Regions from separate parts of the Pantoea sp. X-Soil-YNGN-844 genome, predicted to be linked through region 3. Evidence: predicted binding sites of a transcription regulator. Region 3 holds the regulator's gene; each other region holds the start of a gene.

Region 1 (8,023 bases), 420 kb from region 3:
GTCAGGGTCCAGGCTGAATGCAGCGCCCCGATTCTGCCAAGTAATGCCGGTGCCGGGCAGCACCACGCCGCTGCCAAACTCGTGATAGATGCTCTGGATGAAGGAGACGGCCAGGCCGCTGCTGTCCATTACGCCCATCCAGACCGTATCACCCGGCCCGCGCCCGTTGCCCCACGCTGCGGCCTCGCCATCGACGATCTGGCTGGCGAGCGTATCAAGGTGATCGCTATCCAGCAGCGCCTGCACATCTTCGGTGACGTGACGCGGATCGGTGATGTGTTTGTCGCGCAGCGCAAAGGCTTTCTTGGTGGCCTCCACGATGCGGTGCACCGTCTGCGCGTCGTCAGCCTCCGCCATCTCCAGACGATCGGTGATGCCGAGGATCGCCAGCGACACCATGCCCTGGGTCGGCGGGGCGATATTCCAGATGTCGCCTTCGCTGTGGGCGAGATGCAGCGGTGTCATATGACGGGCGCGATGCTGCTGCAGATCGGCCAGCGTCACCGGCATGCCCAGCGTCGCCATCTCGTCGGCCATATGGTGAGCCAGCGGGCCGCGATAAAAGCTGTCGAGTCCCTCTTCGGTGAGCTGGCTCAGAGTGTTCGCCAGCGCGGGCTGGGTAAAACGGCTGCCCGGCTGCGGCACATCGCCGTCGGGCATAAAATGGGCACGAAAGCCGGGCTGATGCTGCAACTCACTGAGGAAGTTCGTGGTCGCGGCGGTCTGTGAGGCGGTCACCGGAATCCCGTCGGCGGCGTAGCGAATCGCATCCCGCAGCAGACGGGCCAGCGGCAATGGTGGGGTGCCCATCTCTGCAGAGAGCGTCAGTGCCTCCTGCCAGCCGCTGACCGTACCGGCCACCGTCAGCGCCGCTTTCGGCCCGCGATGTGGGATCTTCGGGTTATCGGCGTAAAAATCGCGGTGAGCCAGTGAACCGGCTGCGCCGCTGGCGTCGATAGCGACCGGATCGCCGCCAGGCGGCAGAATCAGCCAGAAACCATCGCCGCCCAGTCCGTTCATGTGCGGATAGACTACGGCGATAGTTGCGGCAGCAGCCACCATCGCTTCAATGGCATTACCGCCATCGCGCAGCACCGCGAGCGCACTTTCACTCGCCAGATGGTGTGGCGTCACCGCCATCCCCTGCGGGGCCATATTGCTTTGAATCATCTTTTTCTCGTTCTTTGGGTGACAGAACCCATAACAAAGCAAGAGCTGTTCCAGTTTTCATGCTTAGCTGACAATGCGCCGGTTAACCTGGCGTAAATTGTGCTAGCTTCTGCTGAAACAAAAGTTACAGGACGCCTTATGAAACAGCTTGATGAACGACTCAGAAGTCACTATCCGCAACTCTCTCCGCAGGAGCAGCGTATTGCCGACTTCGTGTTTGACCACTTCGATGACCTGATCAGCTACAACAGCGCCGAGCTGGCGCGGCTCAGTGGCGTGTCGAAAGCCACGGTCAGTCGGCTGTTTAAGCGTCTGGGCTATGAAAAGTACAAGGATATGCGTGATGAGCTTCGCATCCTGCGCCAGAGCGGCATGCCGCTGACCGATAACCGTGATGCTGTGCAGGGCAATACGCTGCTGGCACGTCATTACAAGCAGGAGATGGCTAATCTGACGCAGTGGGTAAACAGCCTGGATGCCCGGCACTTTAACGAGGTTATCCAGCAGCTGGCGCAGGCTAAACGTGTCTTTATCATCGGCATGCGCAACGCTTATCCGGTAGCGCTGCATCTGCGTCAGCAGCTGGTGCAGGCGCGTTCGCAGGTGCATATTCTGCCGCAGCCGGGACAGACGCTGGCCGAGGAGCTGGTGGATATCACGCCGGATGACATGGTAATCGTGATGGCGTTTCGCCGCCGTCCGCGCATCATCCGGCCGCTGATGCAGCAGATGCAGGCGGCTGGCATCCCGCTGCTGGCGCTGTGTGAGCCGCAGGCGCAGACGGTGATTGCGCTGGCGCGCTGGCAACTCTGTACGCCGCTCGACAGCGTTTCCGCCTTCGACAGCTACAGTGCCGCCATGAGTCTGGTTAACCTGATCGCCAATGCGCTGCTGCATGAAATGCTGGCACAGGGACGTCAGCGGATTCATCAGATCGCCGACCTTTACCAGCAGTTTGACGAGCTGGAGCACCGTTAACAGGCACCGTTTTGGTGCTTTGCCCCATTTCAGAACACCACTTTCCTGGCGTGATTGCCCCGGTTACGCCGGATTTCCACTGAACGCTCTGCCGCTTAATCCTTTTTCTGTTGCCGCCCGGATTGGCACATTAGTTGCAGATTGCTTGTCAAAGAATCTTTTGTTTCACGTTAATCTCACCGGGGTGCATAATGAAAAAAGTTTTGATGGCGGTTGCGACAGCGGCATTACTGATGGCACAAACGGGCAGCGCGCTGGCCGATCAACTGCAGGATATCCAGAAGCGCGGCGTCATACGCGTGGCCGTGCCGCAGGACTTCCCGCCGTTTGGCTCGGTCGGCACGGACCTGCAGCCGCAGGGATATGATATCGACACGGCAAAATATCTGGCGAAGCAGATGAAACTTAAGTTGCAGCTGGTGCCGGTCAGCAGTGCCAACCGCGTGCCTTATCTGCAAACCGACAAGGTCGATCTGGTTATCTCCAGCATGGGTAAAAACGCCGAGCGTGAGAAAGTGATCGACTTCACCCGTGCCTATGCGCCGTTCTTCCTGGGCGTCTTCGGTCCGAAGGGCGATGAAATCAAAGCGGCGTCGGCGCTGAGCGGCAAGTCGATTGGCGTCACGCGCGGTGCGGTAGAAGATATGGTGCTGAGCGAAGTCGCCCCGAAAGATGCGCAGGTGAAACGCTACGAAGATAACAACACCACGTTGTCTGCGTATCTCTCCGGTCAGGTGCAGTATGTCGCGACCGGCAACCTGGTCGTCGCCGCGATTGCGCGCCAGAATCCGGCCAAAGCGCCCGTCGCGCAGTTCATGCTGAAAGATTCACCCTGCTATATCGGCCTGAAGAAAGATGAGCCTGCGCTGAAAGCGAAAGTGAATGCGCTGATTGAGCAGGGCATTAAGGACGGCACGCTGAATAAACTCTCTGAAGAGTGGCTGAAAGCGCCGCTGCCTGCGAACCTCGGCGCCTGAGGACGGATTCATGACCGGGCAACTTAACTTTCCCGCCCTGTGGCCCTACTGGCCGGAGCTGCTCTCCGGTCTGTGGGTCACCATCCAGCTGACGGTGCTGGCGACGACGGGTGGCGTGGCGCTGGGCATTGCGGGCGCCGCGCTGCGCAGCGGCAAACCGGGCTGGATGAGCCGTCTGTGGGGCATCTATGTCGAGCTGATCCGCAATACGCCGTTTGTGGTGCAACTGTTCTTTATCGTTTTCGGTCTGCCTGCGCTGGGGCTGAAACTCACCGCTGGCGAGGCGGCGCTGCTGGCGATGCTGATCAACCTTGGCGCCTACAGCACCGAGATCATCCGCGCCGGGATCCAGGTAACACCCAAAGGGCAGTGGGAAGCGGGCCGGGTGCTGGGATTAACCCGCAGCCAGACGTTTCTGCGGGTCGTGCTGCCGCCCGCGCTGCAGCGCATTTATCCGGCGCTGGTGAGTCAGTGCATCATCGTGATGCTGGGCTCGTCGGTGGTGTCGCAGGTCTCCTATGAGGAGCTGACCTTCGCCGCCAACCTGATCCAGTCGCGCACCTTCTTAAGTTTTGAGGTCTATCTGGTGACCACGCTGATCTACCTGGCGTTGTCGATTGCGATGCGCCATCTGCTGCTGGCGATTGGCCGTAAATGGTTTGGAGTGCAGGCATCATGATGACGACCTTTACCGACTGGGACATCCTGCGCAACCTGCTGCTGGCGGCGCGCTGGACCCTGTTGCTGTCGCTGGTGGCCTTTGTTGGCGGCACGCTGGTGACGCTGCCGCTGCTGTTTCTGCGGCTGCTGCAGCGTAAATGGCTGACGCGCCTGATACGCGGTTACACCGCGCTGTTTCAGGGTACGCCGCTGCTGATGCAGCTGTTCCTGGCATTTTTCGGCGTTGGCCTGTTTGGGATCGATGTCGCCCCCTGGACCGCCGCCTCGCTGGCGCTGACCTTCTACACCAGCGCCTTTCTGGTGGACATCTGGTACGGCAGTATCCGCGCCCTGCCGAAAGGGCAGTGGGAAGCGTCGCGCTGCCTCGGTCTGACCTTTGGTCAGACGCTGTGGCGGGTGGTGGCACCGCAGGCGATCCGCATCGGTATCGCCCCGACAGTGGGATTCGCCGTGCAGGTGATCAAGGGCACCGCGCTGGCGTCGATTATCGGCTTCATCGAGCTGACCAAGGCGGGCACCATTCTCAACAACGTCACCTATCAGCCGTTTAAAGTCTTTGGGCTGGTGGCGCTGGGCTACTTCCTGATGTGTTATCCGCTGTCTCGCTACAGCCAGTATCTGGAGAAAAAATTCAATGCCGCTCATCACCATTAATCAGGTGCAAAAATATTACGGCGACAACCATGTGTTGAAAGGCGTGGATCTGGATATCGACATGGGCGAGGTGATCTCGATCATCGGTCGCAGCGGATCGGGTAAAAGCACGCTGCTGCGCTGCATGAATGGGCTGGAAGGCTATCAGGAGGGCAGCATCAAGCTGGGCGGGATGACGATTACCGACCGCGATTCGCAGGCGCGTGAAATCAGCCGCTCGGTCGGGATGGTGTTTCAGAGCTTCAACCTGTTCCCGCACATGACGGCGCTGGAGAACGTCATGCTGGCACCGCGCCGCGTGCTGAAGAAAAGCGAGGCCGAGTGCCGGGCGCTGGCGGCACAGATGCTGGAGAAGGTCGGACTGGGCGAACGCCTTAACTACTATCCTGCCAGCCTCTCCGGCGGTCAGCAGCAGCGCGTGGCGATCGCCCGTGCGCTGGCGATGACGCCGAAAGTTTTACTCTGTGATGAGATCACCTCCGCGCTCGATCCTGAACTGGTGGGCGAAGTGCTCAAGGTTCTGGAGCAGCTGGCGGCAGAGGGCATGACGCTGATCCTCGTCACCCATGAAATGAACTTCGCCCGCGACGTGGGCGATCGTGTGGTCTTTATGCATCAGGGGCGCGTCTGGGAGCAGGGCGACAGTAAAACGCTGTTCGCCCAGCCGCAGACGCCGGAGCTGAAGCAGTTTATCTCTTCGGTTCGTCTCTGAGTCTTAGAAAAGGAAATGATGATGGATATAACACAATTCCCGCAACTCAATCCGCCACAGCGTTTGCTGATGGGACCGGGGCCGATCAACGCCGATCCCCGTGTGCTGCGCGCCATGTCGAGTCAGCTGCTGGGCCAGTACGATCCTGCGATGACCCACTACATGAACGAAGTGATGGCGCTCTATCGCGGCGTGTTCCGCACCGAAAACCGCTGGACGCTGTTGATCGATGGCACGTCACGTGCCGGTATCGAAGCGATTCTGCTGTCGTCTATCCGCCCTGGCGACAAGGTGCTGGTACCGGTGTTTGGCCGCTTCGGTCATCTGCTATGCGAAATTGCCCGCCGCTGTCGTGCGGACGTGCACACCATTGAAGTGCCGTGGGGCGAAGTCTTTACCCCGGACCAGATTGAAGATGCGATTAAAAAAGTGCGACCGCGTCTGTTGCTGACCGTGCAGGGCGACACCTCGACGACCATGCTGCAACCACTGGAGCAGCTGGGCGCAATCTGCAAACAGTATGGCGTGCTGTTCTACACCGATGCGACCGCGTCGCTGGCGGGTAACGCGCTGGAAACGGACGCCTGGGGACTTGATGCGGTGTCGGCGGGGATGCAGAAATGCCTGGGCGGGCCATCGGGCACCTCGCCGGTCACCCTGAGCGCAGAGATGGAAGCCGTGATCCGCAAACGCAAATGCGTAGAGCAGGGGATCCGCACCGAAGCGCATCAGGATGGCGAAGAGGAGATGATCTACTCCAACTATTTTGATCTCGGCATGATCATGGATTACTGGGGCCCGGAGCGACTCAACCATCACACCGAAGCCACCAGTGCGCTGTTTGGCGCGCGTGAATGCGCCCGTCTGATCCTGCAGGAGGGGCTGGATAACGGCATCGCCCGCCACAAACTGCATGGTGAAGCGATGCTGAAAGGCATTCAGGGGATGGGGCTGGAGACCTTCGGCGACCTGAAAAATAAAATGAACAACGTGCTGGGCGTGATGATACCTACAGGTGTGAATGGCGATCAGGTGCGCAAGCTGATGCTGGAAGATTTTGGCATTGAGATTGGCACCTCATTTGGTCCGCTGCATGGCAAGGTCTGGCGCATCGGCACCATGGGCTACAACGCGCGCAAAGATTGCGTGATGCAGACCCTGTCGGCGCTGGAAACGGTACTGACTTACGTCGGCCATCGCACGCCGCAGGGCGCGGGTGCGCAGGCCGCCTGGGATCACTACGGGAGCCAGGCATGATGATGAGCGCCAGCGAAGCCCAGGTCGCGGCACAGCGCGTGATGGCACGCTGCGATGCGCTGGCCGCGATCAGCGAAACGGCCGGGGGGCTGACCCGCGTCTATCTCTCGCCAGAACATCTGCGCGCCAACGCCTGCGTCGGTGAGTGGATGCAGGCGGCGGGCATGCGGGTGTGGCAGGATGCGGTTGGCAATATCTGTGGGCGCTACGAGGCAGCAGAAGCCGGTGCGCCCGCGCTGCTGCTCGGCTCGCATCTCGATACGGTGCGCAACGCCGGTCGCTACGACGGAATGCTGGGCGTGCTCAGCGCCATTGAAACCGTGCAGTGGCTTAACGAACGTCAGTGTCGCCTGCCGCTGGCGATTGAGGTGATTGGCTTCGGCGACGAAGAGGGCACTCGTTTTGGCATTACGCTGCTCGGCAGTCGTGGCATTACTGGCAGCTGGCCGCAAAGCTGGGTGACGCATCCCGACGGCAACGGCATCACCGTGGCACAGGCGATGGCGGATGTGGGTCTCGACAGTAATCAGATCCATGCGGCTGCGAGGCGGGTTGAAGATATCGTCGGGTATCTTGAGCTGCACATTGAGCAAGGTCCCTGCCTGGAGCAGGAGGATCTGGCGCTGGGCGTGGTCACGGCGATCAACGGCGCGCGTCGCCTTAACTGCCGTTTCACTGGAGAAGCGGGCCATGCGGGCACGGTGCCGATGACCCATCGCAAAGATGCGCTGGCCGCCGCTGCCGAGTGGATGGTGTTTATCGAGCAGACGACCCGTGAGCAGGATCCGCAGTTGGTCGCCACCGTCGGCACGATTAACTGTGCGCCGGGTGCGGTCAATGTGATCCCTGGCGAGGTCTCACTGTCGCTGGACGTGCGCGGTCCACTGGATAATCCGCTGGAGACGCTGCTCTCCAGCCTGTTAACGCAGGCAGAGGCGATTGCGCTTCGCCGTGGACTTCGCTTCGAGTCGAACGAATATTATCGCATCGGTGCCACCGCCTGTGACTCCGCGCTGCAACAGGCGCTGAGCCATGCGGTTGAAACGGTGCAGGGCCGCAGCCTGTCGCTGCCGAGCGGTGCCGGACATGATGCTATCGCCATCGCTGAACGCTGGCCGGTCGGCATGTTATTTGTGCGTAACCATCGCGGTATCAGCCACCATCCGGCGGAGTCTGTAGCGGTGGAAGATGTGGCACCTGCGCTGCAGGCCTATTTACAGGCGGTCTCGCTGATTGCCGGACGGAGCTGAACATGGAATTAGCCGCATTTAATCAGCTACCGGCTGAGGAGGCGCAGGCAGCCATCCGTCACTGTGTGGCGATCCCACACTGGCAGCAGTCGCTGGTGGCGGCCCGGCCTTTTGCCACCACCGATGCATTACTGGCTACTGCCGATGCGCTGGCGCGTCAGTGGCAGCAGCCTGAACTGGAGGCCGCACTGTCGGCGCATCCGCGCATCGGTGAACGCGCAAACGGTGCAGATAAAGAAGCCGCATTGTCGCGCGGCGAACAGTCCGCGATGCAGCAGGCCGATCACGCCCTGCAACGGGCGATGCAGCAGGCTAATCAGGCGTATGAAGCACGTTTTGGCCGG
Region 2 (8,023 bases), 3.1 Mb from region 3:
TCATGAATCACAAAGTGGTAAGCGCCCTCCCGAAGGTTAAGCTACCTACTTCTTTTGCAACCCACTCCCATGGTGTGACGGGCGGTGTGTACAAGGCCCGGGAACGTATTCACCGTGGCATTCTGATCCACGATTACTAGCGATTCCGACTTCACGGAGTCGAGTTGCAGACTCCGATCCGGACTACGACGCACTTTGTGAGGTCCGCTTGCTCTCGCGAGGTCGCTTCTCTTTGTATGCGCCATTGTAGCACGTGTGTAGCCCTACTCGTAAGGGCCATGATGACTTGACGTCATCCCCACCTTCCTCCGGTTTATCACCGGCAGTCTCCTTTGAGTTCCCGACCGAATCGCTGGCAACAAAGGATAAGGGTTGCGCTCGTTGCGGGACTTAACCCAACATTTCACAACACGAGCTGACGACAGCCATGCAGCACCTGTCTCACGGTTCCCGAAGGCACTAAGGCATCTCTGCCGAATTCCGTGGATGTCAAGAGTAGGTAAGGTTCTTCGCGTTGCATCGAATTAAACCACATGCTCCACCGCTTGTGCGGGCCCCCGTCAATTCATTTGAGTTTTAACCTTGCGGCCGTACTCCCCAGGCGGTCGACTTAACGCGTTAGCTCCGGAAGCCACGCCTCAAGGGCACAACCTCCAAGTCGACATCGTTTACGGCGTGGACTACCAGGGTATCTAATCCTGTTTGCTCCCCACGCTTTCGCACCTGAGCGTCAGTCTTTGTCCAGGGGGCCGCCTTCGCCACCGGTATTCCTCCAGATCTCTACGCATTTCACCGCTACACCTGGAATTCTACCCCCCTCTACAAGACTCAAGCCTGCCAGTTTCAAATGCAGTTCCCAGGTTAAGCCCGGGGATTTCACATCTGACTTAACAGACCGCCTGCGTGCGCTTTACGCCCAGTAATTCCGATTAACGCTTGCACCCTCCGTATTACCGCGGCTGCTGGCACGGAGTTAGCCGGTGCTTCTTCTGCGGGTAACGTCAATCGGTGCGGTTATTAACCGCACCGCCTTCCTCCCCGCTGAAAGTACTTTACAACCCGAAGGCCTTCTTCATACACGCGGCATGGCTGCATCAGGCTTGCGCCCATTGTGCAATATTCCCCACTGCTGCCTCCCGTAGGAGTCTGGACCGTGTCTCAGTTCCAGTGTGGCTGGTCATCCTCTCAGACCAGCTAGGGATCGTCGCCTAGGTGGGCCATTACCCCGCCTACTAGCTAATCCCATCTGGGTTCATCCGATAGTGAGAGGCCCGAAGGTCCCCCTCTTTGGTCTTGCGACGTTATGCGGTATTAGCCACCGTTTCCAGTGGTTATCCCCCTCTATCGGGCAGATCCCCAGACATTACTCACCCGTCCGCCACTCGTCACCCAAGAGCAAGCTCTCTGTGCTACCGTCCGACTTGCATGTGTTAGGCCTGCCGCCAGCGTTCAATCTGAGCCATGATCAAACTCTTCAATTTAAGTTTGATTTGCTTAAACAAGTTAAGCGGTGCTCATCTGTAAAACGTCATAATGAATTTCATTATGTGTTCACTCGTGAGACTTGATATTTTGTTGCGTCCGGAGACGCTGATATCAATCCTGCGAGTGCCCACACAGATTGTCTGATAAATTGTTAAAGAGCAGTGCGAACAGTGCGTTAGCGTCCTGTCGCGAGGTGGCGTATATTACGCTTTCCTCCTGCAGAGTCAACTTCTTTCTCAGAAGTTTTTCTCCGGCGGCGCAGTCTCCTGTGCCTCTCAACCCGTTTCCCGTTGCCGGTGTTCCGTGTCGATGGAGGCGCATTATAGGGATCCCGTTTGAGAGCACAACCCTTTTTTAGGATCTTTTATCTGAACGGTTATAAATGATCCAGATTGGTGAGATCGCCAGCGATCCGCGTCAGAATTGGCTTGTCAGCTGGCTAAAATGGCATCAGGCTGCAGTGAAAACAGAACAAAGGAGAACAAGATGACTTCCGCCCTACGTCCCTATAAAGATCTTTTCCCGCAAACGGGTCAGCGCGTTATGGTCGATCCAAGCAGTGTTGTCGTCGGTGATGTGATTATGGAAGATGACGTGAGCATCTGGCCGCTGGTTGCGATAAGAGGTGATGTGAATCAGGTCCGCATTGGTGCCCGTACTAATGTGCAGGACGGCAGTGTTCTGCACGTCACGCATAAATCAGCCGCCAACCCACAGGGCTTCCCTCTTATTATTGGCGAGGACGTTACCGTCGGGCATAAAGCGATGCTACACGGCTGTACCATTGGCGATCGCGTGCTGGTCGGTATGGGATCGATTCTGCTGGATGGCGTAATAGTAGAAGAAGAGGTAATGATTGGTGCCGGAAGTCTGGTGCCGCCCGGTAAAAGGCTGGAGAGCGGCTATCTCTACCTGGGTAGCCCGGTAAAGCAGGTCAGGCCGCTGAATGACAGTGAAAAGGAAGGTTTACGCTATTCCGCTAATAACTATGTTGGCTGGAAAGATGATTACCTGGCGGGAGATAACCAGATCCAGCCCTGATTATCTACATCATCCTGACGAATGGCCGCTTCGGCCTCATCTTCCAGATCCCAGCGATGGTGCTGAAACAGCGCCATCGCCTCTCCTTCACCAAAACGTGAATTCAGCGAATCGCGGCTGATTGCACAATTCAGCCGCATGCCGTTGACCATTACTGGAAAACAGACCGCGTTCAGTTCAGCGTCATAGATTTCCTCATCCGGGAACTGTATCGCCTGATTCATGGCTGCATGGCCTGCTTAAGCTGAGCAATCACGGGCGTGATTTCCGGCATCACACCGTGCCATATGTAGAAAGCATGCGCAGCCTGACCCACCAGCATCCCCAGTCCATCGGCCAGATGATCACTCCCTTGCGCCTGACACCAGCGTAAAAAAGGCGTCAGCCCGCTTTGGTAAAACATGTCGTAGCAGCGCACTTCAGAATGGATGACCTCTGCAGGTAAAGGAGGCGTTTCTCCATTCACACCACTTGAAGTGGCGTTGATGATCAGATCAAAGCGCTGATCCGTCAGCTGCTCAAAACCAGATGCCCGGATAGTCCCGCTCGCGCTAAACAGGTTCGCCAGCTCTTCAGCGCGCGCGGCTGTACGATTGACGACGGTCAGCGTCACGCCTGCTGAAAGCAGCGGCAGAATAACACCGCGTGCGGCCCCGCCCGCTCCCACCAGCAAGACATTGTGGCCAGCGTTGATCATATTCAGCCGTTCAAGATCGCTTAACAGGCCGATACCATCCGTGTTGTCTCCCAGAATCTGCCCATCACTGAGCTTTTTAACGGTGTTTACCGCACCTGACAGAGCTGCACGTTCGCTGAGCTGATCGGCAAATTCCCATGCCTGCTGTTTGAAAGGTAACGTCACGTTGGCACCACGACCTCCCTGCCCGAAAAAGGCAGAAAGCGATTGAGGAAAACCATCAACCGGGGCACAGATGCGACCATAGCGATGTTCAATGCCCGTCTGCTCAGCGAAAGCCTGATGGATCAGCGGCGATTTACTGTGGCTGATCGGATTACCGAAAACGGCGAAGTTATCCATGAATTAACCCTGACGTATGAGTTCGCCGCTAATGACATCGCGGATTTCAGAAGGATTGATTCGTCCACTCGTTTTACCCGACAGAACCGGGAACGGCTCACCAAACTGCTGCTTCACTTCTTCAGCCGTACGGCAGGGAGGCTGGCCTGACAGGTTTGCGCTGGTCGAGACCAGCGGTTTGCCAAACGCCCGACATAGCGCCTGAACATCCGGATGGTCACTGACGCGAATGGCCAGTGAATCAAACTGTCCGGTAAGCCAGCGAGGTGTCTGTGGCGGCACAGGCACGACAAAAGTCACCGGGCCGGGCCAGCAGGCAGACATCCGCTCTCGCTGGACTACAGAAAGTTCGCGCGCCGAGATGTAAGGCTCAAGCTGACTGTAATCAGCCGCAATCAGGATGAGCCCCTTCTCTACCGGGCGCTGTTTCAGCGCCAGCAACGCCATAACGGCAGATTCACTGTCAGGGTCACAGCCCAGACCAAATACGGCTTCCGTGGGATAGGCGATGACCGCCTGACGATTCAGATGCTCTAAACAGGTCTCAAGTGAATCGGCGAGGTGTTGATTTTCCATGGTCTATGAATTCTCTTCAGCGATGGCTTTGCCACAACTCTTACTGGCGCAGAAGCGCTTAACGCCCTGCGCCGTCTTTTTCTCAACTAACAGCGGATACTCACAATAAGGACAGATTCCGGCAACGGGTGTCAGATTGACGACAAACTGGCAGGCCGGATAACGATCGCAGGAGTGAAACGTTTTGCCGTAACGGGAACGCCGCTGAACTAACCGGCCTTCATGGCACTGTGGACAGGCCAGCGAGGTTTCATCCGGTTTATCGATGGTTTCTGTGTATCCGCATTCCGGATAGAGGCTGCAGCCGATAAACATGCCAAAACGTCCCTGCCGCAACACTTTATCCGCACCACATTCAGGACAGGCGTGTCCTTCCAGCACTTTGACCACATGGCCATCGGCCTGACCTTTTAAAGGTCGAATGTAGTCACAAGCCGGGTAGTTCGCGCAGCCCAGAAAAGGACCGTGTTTACCGGAGCGGATAACCAGTTCTGCCCCGCAAGCGGGGCAGGGATCCTGTTTACGCACGGTGAAGAGTGCAGCTTTACTCATAGCGATCAATGCATGAAAGGAAATTTAATGCAGCATACCTTCATTGGCGTCGAATAGCAGTTCTTCCATCTGCTGATAGGCATTTTCACATCCCGGGATGTTGAACAACACCATCAGCACCACCCATTTGAGATCCTCCAGATCAAACTCTGAGGTATCCAGCGCCATGATACGTTCGATGACCATTTCACGGGTTTCCAGGTTCAGCACCTGAATCTGCTCCAGGAACAGCAGGAAACCACGGCTGTCAGCATCTAAACGTTTGCTCTCTTCATCGGTATAAATACGCATGGAGAGCGGATCATTTGTCAGTAAAATGGGTTCTACCAGTCCTTCCTGATAGTCAGCCAGTCTTTCTAACCAGTTCAGCGCACTGTAAACATCTTCACGATGGAACCCGGCATCCGTCAGGTCATCTGTCAATCTGTCCTGATCAACACCCATTTCTGCTTCGTTGTGGATATATGTCTCAAACAAGTACATCAGTACGTCGAACATGGCATGCCCTCCTCAATCGGACATAGCCGCCGGGTACAGCTGCGATCCATCCTGCTAACTCCAGTTCCAGCAACTGAGCTGAGATAACTGGCACAGATTGGCCGGCACGTTCAGCGACAACGTCAACAGGTGTAACATCATCTCCTACGTTAGCCAACACATCAGCAAATGGCAATGGAGCATCGTCCCTCACCTCAGAATAAATTTCATCCGCCTGAGCCACGGGTAGCCAGTTAAGTGCATTTGCCAGATCTTCTGCGATGTTATTGGGATGAGCCACCAGCAGCGCGCCCTGCTGAATCAGCCAGTTTACGCCTTCGCTTAACGGGTTGCCGAGCGCGCCAGGTAAGGCATAGACATTGCGATTTTGCTCCAGCGCATAACGGGCCGTCACCAGTGAGCCACTTTTCAGCGAGGCTTCTACCACCAGCACACCGTGGCTCAGGCCGCTAATGATACGATTACGGCGTGGAAAATTAAGCGGATGCGGTATGGTCGTCAGTGGAAACTCAGAAACGATAGCACCGCCCTGATCGACAATCTCTGCGGCAAGACGGGTATGGTTTTTGGGATAAAGATGCTGCAACCCGCTTCCTAACACCGCCACCGTTTTACCGCCCACGTTAAGTGCGGCCTGATGCGCAACGCCATCAATACCCCGCGCCAGTCCGCTGGTGATGGTCAATCCGCCCAGGCTTAAATGCTGGGTAAACCAGTCACACCAGTAACGGCCATAGTGAGAGCTGTTCCGGCTTCCTACAATTGCTAACTGTGGTGTACTGATAACAGCAGGATCGCCATCAATATAAAGCAGCGGCGGAAAGCGATTGGTTTCTTTAAGACGGGCTGGATAAGCTGCATCCAGAGCGGTAATCAGATGATGAGCCGGACTCTGCGCCAGCCAGCAACAGACTTTCTCAATATTTTTTTCATTAAATTCATAATATTGCTGCCGCTGGCTGGCATCTAATCCAAGCCGGATAAGCTGATCATCGTCTGCCAGTCCGGCACCTGTCTGCTGCGCCACGTCAACCCAGCGTTTTCCTGTCATTCCGGTGACGGCCGCCAGCCGCATATACTGCTCTGTTTTGTCCATCTCCTGCTCCCTGAACGCCCTTGCTTCCTGCCGCACAATGCTGTCAATCAGGCCTCGAAAAGTCTACAATATGAGGCAGTAATCTTTTCTTAACCGAATACAGATCTGGATATTTATGTCAGTTTTGCAGGTATTACATTTCCCTGACGAGCGTCTTCGCAAAGTCGCCGCGCCCGTTAAAGAAGTTAACGCAGACATTCAGCGTATCGTTGATGATATGTTCGAGACGATGTATGCCGAAGAAGGTATCGGTCTTGCGGCTACGCAGGTCGATATTCATCAGCGCATTATCGTGATTGATGTCTCTGAAAGTCGTGAAGAGCGTTTAGTCCTGATTAACCCTGAGCTGCTGGAAAAAAGCGGCGAAACCGGTATTGAAGAGGGGTGCCTCTCTATTCCGGAACAGCGCGCGTTTGTTCCACGTGCTGAGCGGGTAAAGGTTCGCGCACTTGATCGTGATGGTAAAAGTTTCGAACTGGAAGCCAGCGAGTTACTGGCCATCTGCATCCAGCATGAGATTGATCATCTGGAAGGCAAACTGTTTATTGATTATCTGTCGCCTCTGAAGCGGCAACGAATCAAAACTAAGTTAGAGAAACTGGCGCGTCAGAACGCGCAGGCTTCCTGAGATCTTAAGAAGGGATAAACGTGTCTGCCCCGCTAAAAATCATCTTTGCCGGCACACCTGACTTCGCAGCGCGTCATCTTGACGCGCTGCTTGCTTCTGAACATCAGGTTATCGGCGTATTCACCCAACCCGACCGTCCTGCGGGTCGCGGTAACAAACTCACGCCGGGCCCGGTCAAAACGCTGGCGCTGGCACATGACATTCCGGTTTATCAGCCTAAGTCACTGCGACCTGAAGAAAATCAGCAACTGGTCGCTGATCTGAAGGCAGACGTGATGGTGGTTGTGGCCTACGGATTGATTCTGCCAAAGGCCGTACTGGATATGCCACGTTTCGGCTGTATCAACGTTCATGGTTCGCTGCTGCCGCGCTGGCGCGGAGCCGCGCCTATTCAGCGCGCACTGTGGGCTGGCGATAGCGAAACTGGCGTGACAATCATGCAGATGGACGTGGGGTTAGACACCGGCGATATGCTGCATAAGCTGGCTTGCCCGATTACCGCTGAAGATACCAGTGCAACGCTCTATGACAAGCTCGCGCAGCTTGGTCCACAGGGGCTGCTGGATACGCTGACGTTACTGAGCACAGGACAGGCTTCACCTGAAAAGCAGGATGAAACACTGGCCAACTATGCTGAGAAGCTCAGTAAAGAGGAGGCGCGTCTTGACTGGTCCCTTTCTGCAGACCAGCTTGAACGTTGCATTCGCGCCTTTAACCCCTGGCCAATGAGCTTTTTCACCATTGACGATCAACCGGTAAAAGTCTGGCAGGCAAGCGTTCTGCCGCACAGCGATCGTTCGCCGGGTGAAATTATCAGTGCGGATAAGCATGGCATACAGGTCGCGACGGCTCAGGGTGTACTGAATCTGCTGCAGTTACAGCCTGCCGGTAAAAAACCGATGTCGGCTCAGGATCTTCTCAACTCGCGCCGGGAATGGTTTGAACCTGGAACCCTTCTCGACTGACTCCCAGGCCCGGTCACTCACCGGGCCTTTTGTTTGATGACAAAACCCTATGACTAAATCTATCAACCTGCGAAGTCTTTCCGCTCAACTTATTGAGCGTGTGGTCGACAAAGGTGAATCCCTGAATACCGCACTGCCGGCCG
Region 3 (8,023 bases):
TCGCCTCAGAAGATCAAAAGTTTCCGGACCACTGGGGGTTCGATGTCGCGGCGATTGAATCTGTACTGGATAACAGCGATAGCCGGATGCGTGGTGCCTCCACATTGTCACAACAGACAGCAAAGAATCTGTTTCTGTGGGATGGCCGCAGCTGGGTGCGTAAAGGTCTGGAAGCGGGGCTGACAGTAGGTATTGAGACAGTCTGGTCGAAACGTCGTATTCTGACCGTCTATCTTAATATTGCAGAGTTCGGGCCGGGTATTTTTGGCGTTGAAGCAGCTTCACAGCGCTACTTCCACAAGCCAGCCAGCCGGCTTACCGCTGCCGATGCCGCCTTACTGGCGGCCGTTCTGCCTAATCCTATTCGTTATCGTGCGGGTGCGCCTTCAGGCTACGTCAGAGAGCGACAGCAGTGGATAATGCGTCAGATGCGCCAGCTTGGTGGGGAGGGCTTCCTGCAGCGTAATAAGCTCGACTAAGACTTAGTCTTCATCAAAGCCCGCTTCAAACAGCTCAATGACCGCTGCCAGCGCCGGTATTTCCTCCGGGCCGCTGGCTTCAATCTCTATGTGCCCGCCTTTAGCCGAGTCGAGCATCAGCAGCGCAATCACGCTGCTGGCCTCAGCTTCCGTGCCCGCTTCGTTGCGCAGCAACACTTCGGCATCGAAGCTCTGCACCAGCTCAAACAGCTTCATTGCCGGACGGGCATGCATGCCCAGCTTATTTTTGATTTCTACAGTTTGTCTGACGGTCATGATTTGCGCTTTTCCAGCGTGCGATGGCGTGACTGTACATTCTTACCGCGCGAACGGAAGTAATCCGCCAGCTGTTCTGCAATATAAACTGAGCGGTGTTTGCCACCGGTACAGCCAATCGCCACGGTAAGATAGCTACGGTTATTGGTCTCCAGCATCGGCAGCCAGAGTTCAAGATAGCTGCGTGTCTGGTAGATAAAGTTGTGCACTTCAGTGTGGCGGTCAAGGAAGGCCGCCACCGGACGATCGAGGCCGGTCATCGGGCGCAGCTTAGGATCCCAGTGGGGATTAGGCAGAAAGCGCACGTCAAAGACATAATCAGCGTCAATCGGGATGCCATGTTTGAAGCCAAAGGATTCAAACACCATGGTCAGTTCGCGTTCACGCTTGCCCAGCAGACGGGTACGCAGCATCTCGGCCAGCTCATGTACCGACATCTCTGAGGTGTCGATGATCAGATCGGCACGCGAACGCAGCGGCTCCAGCAGATCGCTCTCTTCATCAATAGCGCTCTCCAGCGACAGATTTTTGCTGGAGAGGGGATGCAGACGGCGCGTATCGCTGTAACGACGAATCAGGGTATTGCGATCGGCGTCGAGAAACAGCAGCTGAGGTGAAAATGTGTCAGGTAGATTATTCAGCGCGGTTTCAAAAATTTCCGGGGATTCAGGCATGTTACGCACGTCGATGCTGACCGCCGCCGAAATATTGCGTTCCGCCAGCGAGTTGGCCAATTCAGGCAGCAGCACGACCGGCAGGTTATCAACGCAGTAGAATCCCATATCTTCCAGCGCACGGAGCGCCACTGACTTCCCCGAGCCTGAACGACCGCTAACGATCATCAGCACCATGACCTTCTCTCCCGTTTTAAAACCGGCACCGGGCCGGTAAAGACGCGTTACTGCTCTGTCTGGACTTCCGTAATAATGGCATAGAGCTCTTCATCACTCTGCGCAGCACGCAGACGACGGCAAACCGTTTTATCTGCCAGACGTTTTGCCACCAGTGAAAGGGTGTGCAGATGTGTTTTGCACTGGTCAGCCGGAACCAGCAATGCAAACAGCAGGTCGACCGGCTGGTTGTCGACGGCATCAAACGCAATCGGCTGCTCAAGGCTGATAAATACCCCAACCGCTCGCAGAGTATCCTCTTCCAGCTTGCCGTGAGGAATGGCTATTCCGTTACCAATACCGGTACTGCCCATGCGTTCGCGGGTCAGAATCGCTTCGAAAAGCGTCTGGTGCGGCAGGTTGAGCTGCTTAGCGGCCAGTTCGCTGATGATTTCCAGCGCACGTTTTTTGCTCTGGCAGTGTACGCCGCTGCGGGTGCAGTCTGGCGAAAGCACTGTGCTCAATTCCAGTGTAAGGTCGTTGTTCATTATCGTTTCACTTGCGTGTTCACCAGGCCATTCACCACCAGCGCGCTGATATGTGCGACAAACGGCGCTTGCTCAGATGACAAAACGGGGCGGATTATCCGCCCCATCCTGTCGGCTCTGCGCGCCATGCGCGCGTAGCTAGCGTGAAGGTTAGTGTTTTTTCAGTTTATCTTTGTGTTTGGTCAGCTGACGGGCGAGTTTATCGATCAGCCCGTCAATTGCCGCATACATATCTTCCGCTTCCGACGTAGCGTGCAGCTCGCCACCGTTCACGTGGAGTGTTGCGTCAGCCACCTGCGTGACTTTCTCAACCTTCAGGACAATATAGACCTGATTGATATGTTCAAAATAGTGTTCCAGTTTGGCAAATTTACCGCTGACGAATTCACGTAAAGGTGGCGTGATTTCAACATGTTGCCCGGTCAGGTTCAGCTGCATAGGTCTTCCTTCTCATTTCTTTCAAACCAGCTGTTTACGCTGGTTCGATGGCGGGATGGATAAAGACTCACGATATTTGGCGACGGTACGCCGTGCCACCATGATCCCCTGATCAGATAACATGGAGGTCAGTTTACTGTCGCTCAAGGGTTTGGCTGGATTTTCCGCCGAAATTAATTTCTTCACCAGAGCACGGATCGCGGTAGAGGAGGCTTCACCGCCACCTTCCGTATTAACGTGACTGGAGAAAAAGTACTTCAGTTCAAAAATGCCACGCGGGCTGTGCAGATACTTCTGCGTGGTCACACGGGAAATGGTCGATTCGTGCATCTCAACGGCCTGGGCGATATCGGCCAGCACCATCGGACGCATAAATTCTTCACCCTGCTCGAAGAACGCCTGCTGCTGCTCAACGATACAGCGCGTAACTTTCAGCAGCGTGTCATTGCGGCTTTCAAGGCTCTTAATCAGCCAGCGCGCTTCCTGCAGATTACTGCGAATGAACTGGCTGTCGCTGTCATTGCGCGTTGAGCCACCCATTGCCGCGTAGTGCTGGTTAATCTTCAGACGCGGCACGCTGTCGGCATTGAGTTCAACTGTCCAGCGGCTGCCAACCTTACGCACCAGCACGTCGGGGATAACATATTCCGGCTCGCCGGTGTTGATGGACTGACCCGGACGCGGGTCCAGCGACTGAATCAGCAGCATCGCCTCTTTCAGCACCTCTTCTTTGAGGCGCGTGACGCGCATCAGGCTGCGGAAGTCGTGATTGGCCAGCAGGTCGAGATGTTCGCTGACAATCAGGCGTGCTTCAGTCAGCATCGGCGTTTCTGGCGCATACTGGGAGAGCTGAACCAGCAGACAGTCACGCAAATCACGTGCGCCCACACCAATCGGGTCAAAGCGCTGGATGCGTTTCAGCACCGCCTCAACCTCATCCGCTTCAAGCTCATCATTGCCGATGCTGTCAAGGATCTCCTCAAGCGAGACGGTGAGATATCCGGTGTCATCGATAGCATCGACGATAGAGGTCGCAATCGCGCGGTCGGTATCGCTGAAAGGCGTCAATTCGACCTGCCACATCAGGTAATCCTGCAGTGACTGCGTGGTTTCGCCCTGATAGACCGGCAACTCATCATCCTGATAATCGGTACCGGTGCCGGAAGGGGTACCAGCGGTGTAGATTTCATCCCAGGTGGCATCCAGCGGCAGCTCATCAGGCATCTCTTTCTGCTCAAGCGCTTCACGGGTATCCAGCGCTTCGGCTTCTGACGATTCCCGGGAGTCAATCTCGTCATGCAGATCGGTCTGCTCAAGCAGAGGATTACTTTCCAGTGCAAGCTGTAACTCCTGCTGGAGTTCAAGCGTGGAGAGTTGCAGCAGACGAATCGCCTGCTGCAATTGTGGAGTCATTGCCAGCTGTTGGCTGAACCTGAGTTGTAAACCTTGCTTCATAGACAGGATGGTAGTTCCCAGGTAAACATCGGTATTAACGACACCTTATCAGAGTCTGAACTCTTCACCCAAATAAACCCGCTTAACCTGCTCATCCGCAAGAATTTCATTGGGTGTACCATGCGCAATCAGATGGCCCTGGCTGACGATATAGGCCCGCTCACAGACCGCTAACGTTTCGCGCACGTTGTGATCGGTAATCAAAACGCCGAGGCCGCTGTCACGCAGATGCTCAATGATCTTCTTGATGTCGATAACGGAAATAGGGTCAACACCGGCAAAAGGTTCATCCAGCAGAATAAACTTAGGATTGGCAGCCAGCGCGCGGGCAATCTCAACACGACGTCGTTCACCACCCGACAGCGCCTGACCCATGCTGTCACGCAGGTGCTCGATGTGGAACTCTTCCATCAGTTCACGGGCGCGATCCTGACGTTGCTCTTCGGTGAGGTCATCACGGATCTGCAGTACCGCCATCAGGTTATCGTAGACGCTGAGGCGACGGAAAATCGATGCCTCCTGCGGCAGATAACCGATGCCGCGACGCGCACGCGCATGCAGCGGCAGGATGCTGATGTCTTCATCATCAATGACAATGCGGCCAGCGTCACGCGGCACAATGCCCACCACCATGTAAAAGGTGGTGGTTTTACCGGCCCCGTTCGGACCCAGCAGGCCGACAATCTCGCCGGATTTTACCTGCAGACTGACATCTTCTACCACGCGACGGCCTTTATATGCCTTCGCCAGGTTTTCTGCGATTAATGTGGCCATAGCTATCAGTTACTCTTCTTTCCGCTGTTGGACGAACCTTTATCCTGAAGTTGCGACGGCACCAGTACGGTCGTGACGCGCTTGTTCTGGCCCTGGCTGTAAGCCTGCATTTTCTGCTCTTTTACCAGATAGGTAATACGATCGCCTTTGATGTTGCTGTCCTGCTGCTCAATGAACGCATTGCCGGTCAGTTCAACGAAATCGTTGGCCAGTTCGTAGTGCAGTTTAGAGGCATGGCCCTGAACCGGCTTGCCGCTGTCCTGCATCTGATAGAAAGTTGCGGGATTACCGTAGGCGTCAACGATGGTTTTCTTGCTGTCGCCGCCCGGACGGGTCACCACGACTTTATCGGCCGTGATTTTGATAGAGCCCTGCGTCACGATGACATTGCCGGTAAAGGTCGCGACATTGCCCTGCAAATCCAGCGCCTGATTCTGCGAGTCAATATTGACGGGTTTGTCCGAGTCACCGGTCAGGGCCAGCGCCGGAACGCTGGTTGCCAGTAACATGCTGGCCAGTAAAATCTTCAGGCTATTTTTGTTCATTTTGAATTTCATAAGAGGTTTTGACCTTTTCGATTAACTCGGCGTTTTTTGTCCGTAAATTGCCGCGCATTTTCATGCCGGTGGAGTTAAAGCTGCGGCCATACAATGTCACCTGGTCATCAGAGGTAACGTCCTGAGTAACAAGGTTAATCTGTGCATTATCGGTTTTGATCCGCTCAAGCTGAGAATCCTGCGTCAGCGTATTCAGCTCAACATGGCCATACAGATAAAGCATACGATCTTTGGTGAGCTTTGCTTTATCTGCGCGTAACGTCCAGGTGGGAATTTTGTTCTCATCAAAGGTAGTCATTACCGGATTGTCGAACCAGCTCAGCTCGTCATCCGAGAAATAGGTCACTTTGTCAGAGACCAGTTTATATGACAGCGCGCCCTGCGGGTTATACACCACAGTGTGAGAATCATCACTGGTATAGGTCGGCGACTGACTATCCGTCCCGACTGGCGTGCCATCGCCATCCTGGTTGGTAAGATTCCAGCCGATCAAAACCAGTGCAATCAAGGTCAGAATCAGCGTTATCCAACGCCTGCTTTTACTCATACTGATTGCCCTTTGGCATCCTCAAATTTGTTCTGCGCCATTAAGATCAGGTCACATACTTCGCGTACCGCGCCGCGTCCACCCGCAATCCGCGTAACATACTGCGCGCGCGGCAACAGTATCGGATGTGCATCCGCTACCGCCACGCTTAATCCCACTTTCGCCATCACCGGCCAGTCGATCAGGTCGTCACCGATGTAGGCGACCTGATCATCAGAGAGAGACAGTTTATCCAGAAGTTCACGATAGGCCAAAAGCTTATCCGATTGCCCCTGATAAAGATGACGGATGCCGAGTGTTTTGCAGCGATCTTCCATCAGACGGGCATTGCGGCCAGTAATAATAGCCACCTCCACATTGGCGGTCAGCAAACAGCGTACACCGTAACCATCCCGTACGTTGAAGGCTTTCAGCTCTTCACCATTGTTTCCCATGTAGATCACCCCGTCGGACATGACGCCATCGACGTCGCAGATCAGCAGACGAATGTTGCTGGCGCGCGCCATGACGTCAGCACTGACCGGTCCATAGCAGGTGTCAATCGTGGGCGTTACCTGTTGCATTTTCTTTTCCTGTTCAGACTACGCCAGCGCGCAGCATGTCATGCATATGTACCACACCGAGCAGATGGTCGTCATCGGCCACCAGAATCGAGGTAATGTTTTTGGTCTGCATCAGGTTCAGGGCTTCAACCGCCAGCATATTTGGCCGGACGCGGATGCCACCTGGCGTCATCACTTCCCCGATGGTGGCGCGCTGAAAATCGATGCCCATATCAAAGATGCGGCGCAGGTCACCATCGGTAAAGATACCTTCAATTTTCATCAGACCGTCGACGATGACCGTCAGGCCCAGATTTTTGCGGGTAATCTCCAGCAGCGCATCACGCAGTGAGGCGTCACGGGTGACGTGCGGCAGCTCATCGCCGCTGTGCATGATATCCGCTACATGCAGCAGCAGTTTGCGGCCCAGCGCACCGCCAGGGTGGGAGAGGGCGAAATCTTCCGCCGTGAATCCACGTGCTTCCAGCAGCGAAACCGCCAGCGCATCGCCCATCACCAGTGTGGCTGTGGTACTGGTGGTTGGCGCAAGGCCTAACGGGCAGGCTTCCTGCGGAACATGGACACACAGATGCACATCGGCAACCCGGCCCATCGCGCTGTCAGGCCGTCCTGTCATGCAGATCAGCGCAATGTGCTGACGTTTTAACACCGGAATCAGCGCGAGGATTTCATTCGACTCACCGCTGTTGGAGATGGCGATCACCACATCATTTTTGCTCACCATGCCCAGGTCGCCATGGCTGGCTTCGGCCGGATGAACAAAAAAGGCTGGCGTACCGGTACTGGCAAAGGTCGCCGCCATTTTTTTGCCGATATGACCAGACTTACCCATGCCCATCACGACCACTTTACCCTGACAGGCGTAGATCAGGGCGCAGGCGCGGGCGAAATCGTCATTAATATATTGATCGAGCTGTTCCAGTCCTTCACGCTCGATGCGCAGGACGGTTTTCCCCGCCTGCTGAAAATCAAATGCTGTTGGTTGCTGATATGACATAGTGAGTCTGTCCTTGTTAGCCGTCCATGAATGCCGGCTGCATCCACAGCAGCGTCACCCAGACGAAGAAACCACAGAGTAAAATCAGGCCATTGATGCGGCCAACGCGTCGGCGACGCAGCAGGCAGAGCAGGGCAAATAGCACGCTGACGCCCAGCATCACCCAGTAATCACGAGCAAAGGCGTGATAGTCGATACTGCCGGGGTGAATCAGCGCCGGCAGGCCCAGCACGATGGCAATATTATAAATGTTGGCACCGATCAGATTGCCGATCGCGATATCATCTTCACCTTTCAGCGCCCCGGCAATCACCGTCGCCAGCTCAGGCAGGCTGGTGCCCACGGCGATGAGCGTCAGGCCCATCACCAGTTCGCTGACGCCAAAGTAGTCGGCAAAGGCGGTGGCATTGTCGATCACCATGCGGGTGGACATCGGCAGAATTATCAGCGCGACGGCCAGCCAGAGAAAGGCCACCGTGTTTCCGCTCTCTTCACGGGGCAGCTCGGCCAGCTGCTCGCGGGTCAGGGTGTCGTTGTTGTCCCGTTCTGCTTTACGCGC

What was found. Region 3 encodes sigma-54, which starts transcription at its own class of promoters, with help from an activator protein. Its sites were predicted from a motif close to GTTGGCACANNTTTCGCTNT; they were not measured.
Region 1: a site for sigma-54 is predicted at 1,206-1,225, ahead of AC6I8C_RS03825 (gamma-glutamyltransferase family protein). Genes of this name have one in related genera too.
Region 2: a site for sigma-54 is predicted at 1,678-1,697, ahead of AC6I8C_RS16685 (gamma carbonic anhydrase family protein). Genes of this name have one in related genera too.

What each region holds. Positions count from the first base shown of each region.
Region 1 covers NZ_AP036007.1:872,207-880,229, forward strand. The annotation lists gene AC6I8C_RS03825 (gamma-glutamyltransferase family protein) at 1-1,170, opposite strand, end outside; gene hpxU (MurR/RpiR family transcriptional regulator HpxU) at 1,309-2,148, shown strand; gene AC6I8C_RS03835 (transporter substrate-binding domain-containing protein) at 2,340-3,125, shown strand; gene AC6I8C_RS03840 (amino acid ABC transporter permease) at 3,136-3,804, shown strand; gene AC6I8C_RS03845 (amino acid ABC transporter permease) at 3,804-4,460, shown strand; gene AC6I8C_RS03850 (amino acid ABC transporter ATP-binding protein) at 4,441-5,172, shown strand; gene AC6I8C_RS03855 (pyridoxal-phosphate-dependent aminotransferase family protein) at 5,194-6,429, shown strand; gene hpxK (allantoate amidohydrolase) at 6,426-7,679, shown strand; gene uraD (2-oxo-4-hydroxy-4-carboxy-5-ureidoimidazoline decarboxylase) at 7,682-8,023, shown strand, end outside.
Region 2 covers NZ_AP036007.1:3,603,228-3,611,250, forward strand. The annotation lists rRNA gene AC6I8C_RS16680 (16S ribosomal RNA) at 1-1,481, opposite strand, end outside; gene AC6I8C_RS16685 (gamma carbonic anhydrase family protein) at 1,972-2,526, shown strand; gene AC6I8C_RS16690 (DUF1488 family protein) at 2,493-2,750, opposite strand; gene aroE (shikimate dehydrogenase) at 2,747-3,565, opposite strand; gene tsaC (L-threonylcarbamoyladenylate synthase type 1 TsaC) at 3,569-4,141, opposite strand; gene AC6I8C_RS16705 (DNA topoisomerase family protein) at 4,145-4,693, opposite strand; gene smg (DUF494 family protein Smg) at 4,718-5,191, opposite strand; gene dprA (DNA-protecting protein DprA) at 5,163-6,287, opposite strand; gene def (peptide deformylase) at 6,403-6,915, shown strand; gene fmt (methionyl-tRNA formyltransferase) at 6,936-7,880, shown strand; gene rsmB (16S rRNA (cytosine(967)-C(5))-methyltransferase RsmB) at 7,930-8,023, shown strand, end outside.
Region 3 covers NZ_AP036007.1:457,059-465,081, forward strand. The annotation lists gene mtgA (monofunctional biosynthetic peptidoglycan transglycosylase) at 1-479, shown strand, start outside; gene npr (PTS phosphocarrier protein NPr) at 483-755, opposite strand; gene rapZ (RNase adapter RapZ) at 752-1,606, opposite strand; gene ptsN (PTS IIA-like nitrogen regulatory protein PtsN) at 1,654-2,133, opposite strand; gene hpf (ribosome hibernation promoting factor) at 2,284-2,571, opposite strand; gene rpoN (RNA polymerase factor sigma-54) at 2,593-4,026, opposite strand; gene lptB (LPS export ABC transporter ATP-binding protein) at 4,075-4,800, opposite strand; gene lptA (lipopolysaccharide ABC transporter substrate-binding protein LptA) at 4,806-5,357, opposite strand; gene lptC (LPS export ABC transporter periplasmic protein LptC) at 5,332-5,904, opposite strand; gene kdsC (3-deoxy-manno-octulosonate-8-phosphatase KdsC) at 5,901-6,467, opposite strand; gene kdsD (arabinose-5-phosphate isomerase KdsD) at 6,481-7,464, opposite strand; gene AC6I8C_RS02035 (calcium/sodium antiporter) at 7,481-8,023, opposite strand, start outside.